2 regions of the Neisseria sp. HMSC03D10 genome follow, and region 2 is predicted to be linked to the other one. Evidence: predicted binding sites of a transcription regulator. Region 2 holds the regulator's gene; the other holds the start of a gene.

Region 1 (6,520 bases), on a different contig from region 2:
GGTTGATGTTGGCGGGGATAATCGCGCGTCCGGCAGCGATTTCTTGGCGCACGAATTCGGGGGTGATTTGGTCGGGGTGGGTCGGGATGTTTGCGCCGAAACTTTGCCCTGCGTGCTGTTTCAAGAGCTTGGCATATTCGGGCCGTCTGAAAAGTTCGTCCAGCTTCATGCGTTCGCGTATGGCGGCAAACTCCATTTCGGGCGTGATGATGCCGCGGCGCGCATAGTGGAGCTGGGTTACGTTGCTGCCGCTTTTCGCACGGCGCGGGCGGGTGATTTGGTTGAAACGCAGATGGGCGGTTTGCGGGTCATGCGCGCGTTCGATGCCGTATTCGCTGGAAAGCTTGGGCAGGATTTCGGTATCGCCGCGTTCGTCTAGCCATGCGGTGCGGATGTGCGGCAGACCTTGTTTCAGGTCGATGTGTGCCGCCGGATCGCCGTACACGCCACTAGTGTCATAGACGGGAATCGGCGGGTTGGCTTCCGTGCCTTGCGCCGTGTATGTGTCGTCCTGACGGATTTCGCGCAAAGGCACGCGGATGTCGTCGCGGCTGCCTTGCAGATACACGCGCTCCGAGTTCGGATATTTGAAGCGGATGCCGATGTCTTCGCTCAAGTCGGCAAGTTCGCGCGCTTCGTTGCCGGAAGTTTTGGCGGTTTTCTTTGGCGTAGTCATAAAAAATGCTCCTGTTTTCTCGTTTGAAAAGAAGAAACAGGAGCGTTTTGCTTTTTCAGACGACCTCAATATCAAAAAAGGCCGTCTGAAAGACAGAATCCGTGAAAACTCCCCACGCAGGTATTATCCCGATCGGGTGTAAAGGGTATTTCTCAGCCGCCAGAACATCAGGCAGCACCCCTGTTTCGTACAAGGAAGGATTATAAACCACGATTGGGGTTTGTTGGAAATCTTAACAGGGCTGACATCGGTATTTTAAGGAATGAATGGCTTGAATATCGAGGGGTTAGCTATATTGCGTTTCCATAAATTGAAACGTCGTCTGAAAAGCAGGACAACTTTTTTCAGACGACGTTTGGTACGGCACAAATTTAGGATAACGGGTTCCGTTACCCTAAATCTACGGCTTATTTGTTGTTCGGATGGGATTCCATCGGTGCAGACAAAGGCAGTTCGGGCATGGTGCGGGCAGTGTCGGAAACATTGCCGGACAGTGTTTTCAGGAAGGCAACGATGTTGTCGGTGTCTTCTTTCGATAAGTCTTTGCCCAGTTGCGCTTTACCCATGATGGTAACGGCTTTGTCCAATTCCCAAACGCTGCCGTTGTGGAAATATGGATAAGTTTTGGCGACGTTACGCAAGCCTGGGACGCGGAAGAAGAATTCGTCTTCGGCTTTTTTGGTTACGTCGGCACGGCCTTTGTCGTGTTTCGGATCTTCGATGAATTTCCAGTACGGGCCTTCAACCAAACCGAATTTTTGGAAGGTTGCGCCGCCGAGGTTGACGCCGCTGTGGCAGGCGATACAGCCGTTGTCCATAAAGGCGCGCACGCCTTTGCGCTCTTGTTCGTTCAGAGCGTTAACGTTGCCTTTGAGGTAGTCATCCCATTTGGTCGGCGTCAACAGGGTGCGTTCGAATGCGCCCAGTGCGGTGGTGATATTTTTGAAGGAAACTGCGCCGTCTTCGGGGAAGGCGGTTTTAAACAGTTCTTGATATTCGGGGATTTTGGCGATTTTGGCAGCGGCTGCTTCTTGCGAGTCGTTTGCCATTTCCACAGGGTTCACCAACGGTCCGCCGGCTTGTTCTTCAACGTCAGCCGCACGGCCGTCCCAGAACTGCATACCGAGCAGGGCGGCGTTTAACGCGGTCGGGGAGTTGCGTCCGCCGAACTGTCCTTTGTGGCCTTGGCTGGTCGGCAGGTTGTCCACGCCTGCGGTGGCAAGGTTGTGGCAGGAGTTGCAGCTTACGGTGTTGCCTTTGGAGAGGCGCGGCTCATACCATAATTGATGGCCGAGTTTGACCTGTTCTTCGGTAAACGGGCGCAGTTTCTGCATTTCTTCGGCACTCGGCAGCGGTTTGAAGATGCCTTGTGCGCGTTTGAGCAATTCTTGGTCTTCAGGTGAAGCATTGCTGTCGGCAACGGCGGCTTGGGACGCTGCTGAGGCAGCTGAAGCTGCGTTAGGGGTCGTCTGAACAGCAGAGGCTTCGGTCGGTGCGGAAGCAGGTTTTTGTTCCTTGCTTTCCTGTCCGCCACAGGCGGCCAATGCGGATAAAACAGCAAGCGACAGGAGCAGTCAGGTGTTGTGGTGGTTCATGGCGTGTTCCTTTTTGTAGTGGATATTATTATGAGTAAGCACCGTTTCCGTTGATTGCCGTGATGAATGGCGGGCGAAAATGGGGAATGGCATTCCGCTTTGTTTGCGTCCGTTTGATATGTCCGGCTTTTTTGTCCGCGAAGTATAAACAGCGGGCGTGGTTTGCCCTTTGCGGTAAATCAATATTGGATTTTCAATAGAAATAAACAATATATGTGATAGCTTCTGCATTTTCATGCGGTTTTCATGTTGGATAGGCCTCTATCGCTTGCACTGCCAAGCCGATTGGTTTAAATTAAACGACAATTTACCGTTGGAAGACACACAATGAAAATTACCGTCATCGGCGCAGGTTCTTGGGGTACAGCCCTTGCCCTGCACTTTGCCAGCCACGGCAACGAAGTCGCCCTTTGGACACGCAATCCCGAACAAGTCCGTACATTGCAGGCAGAACGTGAAAACAAACGCGGTCTGCCCGGTTTCCCTTTCCCTGAATCCTTAACCGTTTATGCCGATTTGGGTGATGCGCTCAAAGACAGCGGGCTCGTTCTTGTCGTAACTTCTGTCGCAGGTTTGAGAAGCAGCGCGGAACTCCTCAAACAACACAATGCCGACCATATTCCTGTCCTTGCTGCCTGCAAAGGCTTTGAACAAGACACAGGGCTGTTGACCTTCCAAGTATTGAAAGAAGTATTGCCTGAGAACAAAAAAATCGGCGTGCTGTCAGGTCCGAGCTTTGCCCAAGAACTCGCCAAACAACTGCCTTGCGCTGTGGTTGTCGCCTCAGAAAATCAAGAATGGATTGAGGAATTGGTGCCGCAACTCAACACCAACGTAATGCGCCTTTACGGCAGTACGGACGTTATCGGCGTGGCTGTCGGCGGTGCCGTCAAAAACGTTATGGCAATCGCCACCGGTCTTTCCGACGGTCTCGAATACGGACTCAATGCGCGTGCGGCACTGGTGACGCGCGGTCTCGCCGAAATTACCCGTCTTGCCATGGCCATGGGTGCGCAGCCCAAAACCATGATGGGGCTTGCCGGCATCGGCGACCTTATCCTGACCTGTACCGGCGCGCTTTCGCGCAACCGCCGTGTCGGTTTGGGTTTGGCAGAAGGAAAAGAACTGCATCAAGTGTTGGTGGAAATCGGCCATGTTTCCGAGGGCGTCAGCACCATCGAAGAAGTGTTTAACACCGCTGTGAAATACCAAATCGATATGCCCATTACCCAAACCCTGCTGCAACTCATCCGCAAGGAAATGACCCCGCAGCAAGTTGCAGAAAGACTCATGGAGCGCAGCGCGCGCTTTGAATAAGACCGAACGACAAAGGTCGTCTGAAAACATCAAGCCAAAAAGTTTCAGACGACCTCAACATTCGGCAGCGATTGACATTCCTGCATCATCATCCTAATATCCTGACCGCCTGCCACCATGCGGCAATACGGAAGCCTATACATGAATCAATCACTCGACACCTTGGAAGTCAGCGTTTACCAGCTGGCCCAAAAATTTGAAACCCTTGTTGGTGAAAACCGCCGCCTTAACGAAGAAATCGACCGCCTCAAGCTTGAGCATGAACAACAAAAGCGCGAACATGAAGCTGCCGTTGACGAATTGAGCGAAGCGCTGCTCGTACAAGTCGGCAAACTCAAAGAAGACCTACAAGGCAAAATCGACAACCTTACCGCCGAAAAAGAACAATACCGCAGCGCATTAGAGCAGACTGCAGAAAAAATCCGCCGGCTCATTGCCCGCCTGCCGCAAGAAACGCAATCATAAGGACACGCCATGAGTATCGAACAAGTCAGCCTCGACATCATGAATGTCAATTTCACCATCAACACCCCGAGCGAAGAAAAAGATACCCTGCTCCAAGCTGTTGATATGCTCAACAAAAAAAGTGCCGCCATCAAAGAGAGCGGACGCATTGTCGGCAGCGATAAAATCGCCATTATGACCGCGCTCAACGTCGTCCACGACCTCCTTAAAATTACACTCAAAGACGATTTGGCAATAGGTGAATTTGAGCGTAAAATAACCGACATGAACAACGCTTGCCAAAAAGCTTTGGCGCGGTTGGAACAAAACTGATTTTTCTTTTTCCCTGCGGTGTCCGCGAAGGCATATATTCCTTTGAACCAATAAGTTCGCTTAAGGTTGCCGGGAGTTGCAGTGGGCGCGAGCGTCTATCCTTAGATGCACCCGAAACTGCCCGGGGTGACCGCCTTGTCAACAAGGTTCAAGCGGATTCAGCCAAAACGGCTCTCGCGGGGATTCCCATATCAAGCCATGCCCGATTGCGGCATGGCTTTCATTTATCATCGGCTTCGACGTCGTCTGAAAAACCAAACGTAAAATCAAAAAACATATCCCGATATTTTGAATCAACAGCAATGTTTTCCAACCTAAAAACAACATTTCCCAATGCATAAAAACGCCATCATAGAAAAAACACTTTCAGACGACCCCAATCCGATTGACAAAAGCCAATCCCATCTTTAAAATTCACAACTTTCTATATCTATCTGGATTTCCACTATGAAAACCTTTTCAGCGAAACCCCACGAGGTGAAGCGCGAATGGTTCGTTATCGACGCCCAAGACAAAGTTCTGGGTCGCGTTGCAGCCGAAGTCGCACACCGTCTGCGTGGCAAGCACAAACCTGAATACACCCCCCACGTTGACACCGGCGACTACATCATCGTCATCAACGCGGACAAACTGCGTGTAACCGGTGCCAAATTCGAAGACAAAAAATACTTCCGTCACTCCGGCTTCCCCGGCGGTATCTACGAGCGTACTTTCCGCGAAATGCAAGAGCAATTCCCGGGTCGCGCTTTGGAACAAGCCGTAAAAGGCATGTTGCCTAAAGGCCCATTGGGTTACGCCATGATCAAAAAACTGAAAGTGTACGCTGGTGCAGAACACGCCCATGCCGCACAACAACCCAAAGTTTTGGAATTGAAATAAGGACACGACATGAACGGTAAATACTACTACGGCACAGGCCGCCGCAAAAGTTCAGTGGCTCGTGTATTCCTGACTAAAGGTACCGGCCAAATCATCGTTAACGGTCGTCCCGTTGACGAATTCTTCGCCCGCGAAACCAGCCGCATGGTTGTTCGCCAACCTTTGGTCCTGACTGAAAACGCTGAAGCGTTTGACATCAAAGTCAACGTTATCGGCGGCGGTGAAACCGGTCAATCCGGCGCTATCCGCCACGGCATTACCCGCGCCCTGATCGACTTCGACGCTGCGCTGAAACCTGCCTTGTCTCAAGCCGGTTTCGTGACTCGCGATGCCCGTGAAGTTGAACGTAAAAAACCGGGTCTGCGCAAAGCACGCCGCGCAAAACAATTCTCCAAACGTTAATTCGTTTTTGGAATCTCAAAAAGCCCTGCAATGCAGGGCTTTTTTATGGGCTAATTCATGTAAATATTAAAAGAATAATGAGCGTTTTTCTAAAAAGTTTGATTTTAACAAATAGGATGGTTCTATTTTTTAGGGACAGATATTAGGAGTATTTTAGGAGTGTTTGTAATACTAATCTATTTTTAACTCTATGAATTCTCATTGGTATCAAAATAATGATGAATTATAGTGGATTAACCTTTAAACCAGTACGGCGTTGCCTCGCCTTGCCGTACTATCTGTACTGTCTGCGGCTTCGTCGCCTTGTCCTAATTTAAATTTAATCCACTATAACTCTTCATTTTAAGGCTTTGGGATAAGACATTTTTGGTTTAAGGGGGGGTATATACTTTTCCTGTTAATAGTGTATGGATGGAGCTCCAAGAAAATCTTTACTTCTAAAGTTTGATTTTGAGAGGTGATGTAATATGGAAATACTTCTCAGATGATTGTTCTAGTGAGGTGTTGCAAAATAACCAATACAAATAATGGCAAAATATACCGCTTATCTTAATAAACTAACGTTTATCTTAAATTCTGCGCAATATATTCAAAATATTTCACTTCTTAACGACATTTAATACTAAAAATAGTAGAATCCAAATTGCTGAAACACACCGCTCTTTTATCCCTTTTGGGCGGTGCAGCAAGTAAGACGTTTTCCCGCAATGTATTGGCCATTCATACTTCTCCCTTGGTATGAATGGTTTTTTTTATCTAAGTTTTTTTATGTTGCCTTATGAAGATGAAAAGGTTGTCTGAAATATGTTTTTCAGACGACCTTTGTGATTTTGATTCTGCCTTATTTGAAAAATTGTCCGCAGCATGCCTTGAA
Region 2 (6,520 bases):
CATTCTTTGACACGCTCTTTGATTTTTTCAGACGACCATCCGGCAATTTCCAAAGGAAAGGCAACATTGTCGGCGACGGTGCGGTTGCTCAAAAGATTGAACTGCTGAAACACCATGCCGATATTCTGCCGCGCCTGACGCAATGCTGCGGCATCGAGCGCGGTCAGCTCTTGTCCGCACACATTGACCTTGCCGCTGTCGGGACGTTCCAACAGGTTAATCAGGCGCAACAGAGTAGATTTACCCGCGCCGGAATAGCCCATCAGGCCGAAGATTTCGCCGTCTTGGATTTCGAGGCTGGTCGGCTCGACGGCGGCAAAACGGGTTTTGTCGCGCGTTTGGTAATGTTTGGAAACGTTGTCCAAAATAATCATAAATACTTCCTAATACTTCCGGAAAAAAAAGAAGCCCGATGCTGTACACAACGGGCTTGGATATAAAGAAAGGAATAAAAACAGCAGAAAATGAAAATACGCTTTAGCTGTTTATGCCCGCAAGCTGTGTCAAATCGGCAATGTTAACTCATATACAACTATAATCAAAATCGGTAAATTTGTCAAGTTTTGATATGATTTGTAATTTTAAAATAATAAATTGTCAGTTTATTTGCCGAAAAGCTCCGCCACCATGCGAGCTTCTTCCTCGGTATAAGCCGCGCCATTGAGCTTGGTGGTCAGGATAAATTCGCCGCTTAACCCTTGTTTGGCGCAGGTTTCGCGCCAGCCTTGCAGCCGTTCTTCGTCGCTGGCTTTACGTTTCAGACGACCTATGGTTTGTGCGGCCTGTTTGGTTTGTTCGTTCATTAGCGTTCCTTAACAAAGGGAAACAAAGGGCAAAGGTCGTCTGAAAACGGTTTTCAGACGACCTTTGCTATTCCTCTTTACACCGTTTGCGAATATTGGGCTTTGGTTTCCCTATGACGCAGGTGGTAGTCGAACACCATGGCGATGTTGCGTATCAGGAAGCGGCCTTTGGGGGTAACGGTCAGTCCGTGCGGTTTCAGGCGGACGAGTCCGAGGGAGGCAAGTTGTTCCAAGTCGGCAAGTTCGTCTTTGAAATAGCGGTCGAACGGGATACCGAACACGCTTTCGTAGATTCGGTAATCCAAGGAGAAACGGCACATCAAATCTTGGATGATATTGCGGCGCAAAAGGTCGTCCTGATTGAGTTGGTAGCCGCGCATGATGGGCAGGTGTCCTGCATCGAGCGCGGCATAGTAGGCGTCGATGTCGCGTTCGTTTTGGGAGTAGGTGCTGCCGATTTTGCCGATGGAGGATACGCCGATGGCAACTAAATCGCAGTCCGCGTAGGTCGAGTAGCCTTGGAAGTTGCGCTGGAGGAAGCCTTCTTTGAGGGCGATGGAAAGTTCGTCATCGGGTTTGGCGAAGTGGTCCATACCGATGAAGACGTAGCCGCGTTCGGTCAGGGTTTGGACGCAGTATTGCAGCATATCGAGTTTTTCTTCGCTGCCGGGAACGGCTTCGGTATCGATGCGGCGTTGCGGCTTGAAGATATGCGGCAGGTGGGCGTAGTGATAAAGGGCAAGGCGGTCGGGATCGAGCGACAAGACAGTGTCGATGGTGGTTTTGATGCTTTCGGCGGTTTGGTGCGGCAAGCCGTAAATCAAATCGACGCTGACGGATTTGAACCCTGCTTCGCGGGCGGCATCGATGACTTCTTTGGTTTCATCGTAGCTTTGGATACGGTTGACTGCTGCCTGCACTTTGGGATCAAAGTCCTGAATGCCGACGCTCATGCGGTTGAAGCCGAGCTTGCCGAGCATGAGGACGGTTTCGCGGCTGACTTTGCGCGGGTCGATTTCGATGGAGTATTCGCCGCCGGGGATAAGTTGGAAATGTTTGCGTATCATGCGGAATACGCGTTCGATTTGGTCGTCGCTCAAGAAAGTCGGCGTACCGCCGCCGAAGTGCAGTTGCGCAAGCTGATGCCGTCCACCCAGATGCGGGGCGAGCAGCTCCATTTCTTTTTCAAGGTATTCGATGTAGGCATCGGCGCGGCTTTTGTCTTTGGTGATGATTTTATTGCAGCCGCAGTAGTAACAGATGGTGTTGCAGAAGGGGATGTGGATATAAAGCGAAAGGGGCTTGTTCAAAGCCCCCATACCGCGCTGATTCAAGGCATTGATATATTCGGCTTCGCGAAATCCGTCATGAAAACGGTCGGCTGTGGGGTAGGAAGTGTAGCGCGGACCGCTGGAAGGAAGGCTGGCGATGAGTTCGCGGTCGAACTCAGGCTTGTCATCGTTTCTATTGTGATTATTTTGTATCGGTATTACTTTCATGGCGTGTGCGTGATTAGAGTAATGAAGTTAGGCAATTTTCGGATAGTTTGGTAGAATGCCACAGTATGATAAACCTGTCTTGATATGTGTCAATAACTTACGTAATCATGACAGGATAAAAACCTTAATTTTAAGGGTGTTTTATGACCACACACAATGCTATGCATCAGATGAAAACCCTGTGTTCTTCCTGTTCGCTGCGTGAACTCTGCCTGCCTGTCGGGCTTTTGCCCAATGAGTTTGCACAATTGGACGCGGTCATCCGACAGAGCCGCCGCTTGAAGAAGGGTGAATATCTGTTCCGCACCGGTGAGCCTTTCGCGTCGCTGTTTGCCATCCGTGCCGGTTTTTTCAAAACCACGGTTGCCAGTCAGGACGGTCGCGATCAGGTTACCGGCTTTTTTATGTCCGGCGAACTCATCGGCATGGACGGCATTTGCTCCCATGTCCACAGCTGCGACGCGGTGGCTTTGGAAGACAGCGAAGTGTGTGAGCTGCCCTTCACCCACATCGAAGAGCTGGGACACAACATCCCCAGTCTGAGAAGTCATTTTTTCCGGTTGATGAGCCGCGAAATCGTGCGCGACCAAGGCGTGATGCTGCTTTTGGGCAATATGCGCGCCGAAGAACGTCTGGCGGCGTTTTTGCTTAACCTGTCCCAACGCCTTTACTCGCGCGGATTTGCCGCCAACGATTTCATTCTGCGGATGTCGCGCGAAGAAATCGGCAGCTATTTGGGGCTGAAACTCGAAACCGTCAGCCGCACGCTCTCCAAATTCCACCACGAAGGCTTGATTTCGGTCGAACACAAGCACATCAAAATCCTCGACTCGCAAGCCCTCAAAAAAATGGTGTCCGGCTGTTCGCACGCCATCTGATGGATACCGAGACCATTTTCAAACAAAACCCAAGGTCGTCTGAAAAATTTTCAGACGACCTTCTTCATAAAATCCAATTATGAAACACAAGAAAAAACTCATTGCCTTGACCGCTGTCTGCGCCCTGCTCGCCTACTGGCTCTATCCCGACCAACATCCCGTTTACCCCGCAAGTGACCATTATGACCCGAAAACGCAAACCTTCTTCAACCCCGAACCGCAGCAGAAACCGACCGGCCTGACCGGCGCATTTTGGAAGATCCTGACCGACCCGCAGGCAACGCGCCCGCCCAAACCTCTGCCTACCGTCAAACCCGATTGGCAAACCTTCCTTGCCGCACCCGAAGGGAAAAGCCGTTTCGTCTGGTTCGGACATTCCACCCTATTGATGCGGATCGGCGGACAAACCGTCATTACCGATCCCGTTTTCGGCAATTCCGTCTCCCCCATCCCCATCACCATGAAACGCTTCCAGCCTGCCCCCTCAGAAATCGACGAACTGCCGCCCGTCGATGTCATCCTGATTTCACACAGCCACTACGACCACCTCGAAAAAGACAGCGTGCAGGCACTCAATTCAAAAGGCAACAGCCATTTCATCGTCTCACTCGGCATGGGCGTACTGCTGAAAAAATGGGGCGTGCCGCAAGAGCGCATTACCGAACTCGATTGGTGGCAAAGTACCGAACGCAACGGCATCCGCTACACCGCACTACCTGCCCGTCACGATTCATCCCGAACCCTGACCGACCACAACCAAGCCCTGTGGTCCAGCTTTGCCATCGAACACGGCAGCGAAAAATTCTATTTTCACGGCGACTCGGCACAAGGCAGCCATTTCGACAAAATCGCCGAAAAATTCAACGGGTTCGATATCGCGTTCATCGAAAACGGGCAATACAGCGAACATTGGCCCAACAATCACCTCTTCCCCGAGCAAACCGCCCGCTATGCCGCACAGCTTGCTCCCAAACGCTTCATGCCCATCCACTGGGGCGCCTACGCCATGGCACTGCACGCTTGGAACGAACCCCTGCTGCAAAGCATCCCGCTGGCACGCAGTTTGGGCGTGAATCCGTTGATCCCGCTGATGGGGCAAGTCTTCGATGCCGATACCACCACGCAAGACTGGTTCGCAGAGCCTTTAGAATCAAGCTGCTGCACAGTTTATTGAAAATTTCCATCATTTTTATTAATTTAATACAAAGAAATTCTTATGCAAAAAACTTCGCATGTTATCCCTTTATTATTCACAGTTTTCATTGCTTTACTCATCGTCTGGTCGGGTGTCAATCCGTCCGACCGCGCTGTTTGGTACGCCGAAATCATTCCTGTTTCGATCGTATTTATCGCACTCATCGCTACCTACCGCTGTTTCCGTTTCAGTAATCTGGCTTATGTATTCATGAGTTTCTGGCTGATTATGCATACCATCGGTTCTTACTACACTTTCGCCGATGTGCCCTTCGATTGGGCAAACCGCCTGCTTGCGCCGTTTTTAGGCGAAGGACGCAACCATTTTGACCGCGTCGGACACTACATCATCGGTTTCTACGCCTATCCGATGGCAGAATGGCTGTTGCGCCGTAAACTCTGCCGTCCTGCGCTTGCCCTGTTTTTCTCCTTGTTCTTCATCATGAGCGTGGCAGCGGCTTACGAAATCATCGAATGGCAGTATGCGGTGATTGACGGCGGCGAAGCAGGTTTGGAAGTACTCGGTTCGCAAGGCAATATTTGGGATGCGCAAAAAGACATGCTCGCTGATACGCTAGGCGCGTTAACGTCACTGGTAGTGTTTATATTGACACGACCGGATAAGCGTTTGAAAACAGGTTGACAGGTTTTAAAGAAATGGGAAAAACAATAGGTCGTCTGAAACCTTATTTCGGTTTTCAGACGACCTTAAAGAAGCTTAAATCATTCGTTGTAAATTAACGGTCGATGTTAACGGGTTCGCAGTTTTTCACGATGAAGCGGTTGCGTGAGTCGGTTACGCCCACAACTTCAGAAGTGGTGTGGGTGTTTTTGTCGATGTAACCGGCAGACATAGAGAAGCCGCGTTTGTTGGTGAAGGTTGTACCGGTGCTGTCTGATTGACGTTTGTCAACGCGCAGGCTGATTTGTTTACCGGCTGCATTTGCAGATGCGCCAACTGCATTACCACTGCGGTCAAATTCGTAAACGACATTCAGTTTTTTACCGTTGTCGCATTTGTAAGGAACGTAGCCAGCAGGAGCAGCAGCGGCAGTCATGGAAACACCGGCAGTCAGAACGGCTACAATAGCGGCAGATAAGAATTTCATCTGGTATTACTCCATAAAGTGAGAAAAGAGTGATGTGTGGCGTGGACTATCCGGCGCCATCCTTGCTTTGTTTTGAAAGCAGAACATATTTTATCCGTTCCGAAAAAATATACAATATGCAGATATGCAAAGCTATACAAAGAAATTTTCGGGAAGGGTTATTCTGGTTGTACGAAATTAAATAAGTTGAAAATTTATCATAACAAAATAACTTATTTTATTGTTTTTCTTTTATTTTCGGGTATTGATTTTTTTATAAAAGTTTATCATCAAAGCAAGTACCTGAAAGCCTCTGCACAACACTAACCCCAAATTAGATATTAAGTATGTTGTTTTTCGGGTGCTGCCCTGATTGGGTATAAAAAGCGATACAAGGTCGTCTGAAAAAGGTTTCCAGTCACAAAATGCTGATAATTGGAGATTTTCGATTCGGTACGGCTTATTTTTAACATATTTCGGCATGAAATATTCGAAATGTCTGTTAGATAATCTCTTGATTTACGTTAAAATACGCCTTTTTTTGTGAAGGTCGTCTGAAAAAAGACGGAGAGAATGATGTCTGAACAACACACACACGCTTCGACTTGGAAAAGCAAAATCAACGCGCTGGGTCCCGGAATCATGATGGCTTCGGCGGCGGTCGGCGGTTCGCACCTGATTGCCTCGACGCAGGCGGGCGCGCTTTACGGCTGGCAGCTTGCGTTGATTATCATTTTGACCAACCTCTTCAAATATCCGTTTTTCCGTTTCAGCGCGCATTACACGCTGGATACGGGCAAAAGCCTGATTGAAGGCTATGCGGAGAAAAGCCGCGTTTATTTGTGGGTATTCCTGATTTTGTGCGTTATCTCGGCAACGATTAACGCGGGTGCGGTCGCCATCGTGACCGCCGCCATTGTAAAAATGGCGATTCCTTCGCTGACGCTGAATGTCGGCGTAATCTCCGCGCTGATTATGGCTTCCTGCCTGATTATCTTGGCGAGCGGACGTTACAAAGCCTTGGACAACGTTTCCAAAATCATCATTGTCAGCCTGAC

The links. Region 2 encodes FNR, which switches genes on or off when oxygen is low (the NO sensors DNR and NnrR bind a similar motif). Its sites were predicted from a motif close to TTGATNNNNATCAA; they were not measured.
Region 1: a site for FNR is predicted at 2,441-2,454, ahead of HMPREF3066_RS05350 (cytochrome-c peroxidase). Genes of this name have one in related genera too.

Annotation. Positions count from the first base shown of each region.
Region 1 is NZ_KV789531.1:12,222-18,741, reverse strand. It holds gene thiC (phosphomethylpyrimidine synthase ThiC) at 1-676, opposite strand, end outside; TPP riboswitch at 769-868, opposite strand; gene HMPREF3066_RS05350 (cytochrome-c peroxidase) at 1,084-2,250, opposite strand; gene HMPREF3066_RS05345 (NAD(P)H-dependent glycerol-3-phosphate dehydrogenase) at 2,599-3,588, shown strand; gene HMPREF3066_RS05340 (bZIP transcription factor domain protein) at 3,730-4,053, shown strand; gene HMPREF3066_RS05335 (cell division protein ZapA) at 4,063-4,365, shown strand; RNA gene ssrS (6S RNA) at 4,373-4,552, shown strand; gene rplM (50S ribosomal protein L13) at 4,813-5,244, shown strand; gene rpsI (30S ribosomal protein S9) at 5,254-5,646, shown strand; gene HMPREF3066_RS05315 (YchJ family protein) at 6,488-6,520, opposite strand, start outside.
Region 2 is NZ_KV789517.1:62,508-69,027, reverse strand. It holds gene HMPREF3066_RS03960 (methionine ABC transporter ATP-binding protein) at 1-374, opposite strand, end outside; gene HMPREF3066_RS03955 (hypothetical protein) at 603-803, opposite strand; gene hemN (oxygen-independent coproporphyrinogen III oxidase) at 881-2,302, opposite strand; gene fnr (fumarate/nitrate reduction transcriptional regulator Fnr) at 2,446-3,180, shown strand; gene HMPREF3066_RS03940 (MBL fold metallo-hydrolase) at 3,260-4,354, shown strand; gene HMPREF3066_RS03935 (DUF2238 domain-containing protein) at 4,397-5,017, shown strand; gene HMPREF3066_RS03930 (ACP-like domain-containing protein) at 5,112-5,483, opposite strand; gene HMPREF3066_RS03925 (Nramp family divalent metal transporter) at 6,039-6,520, shown strand, end outside.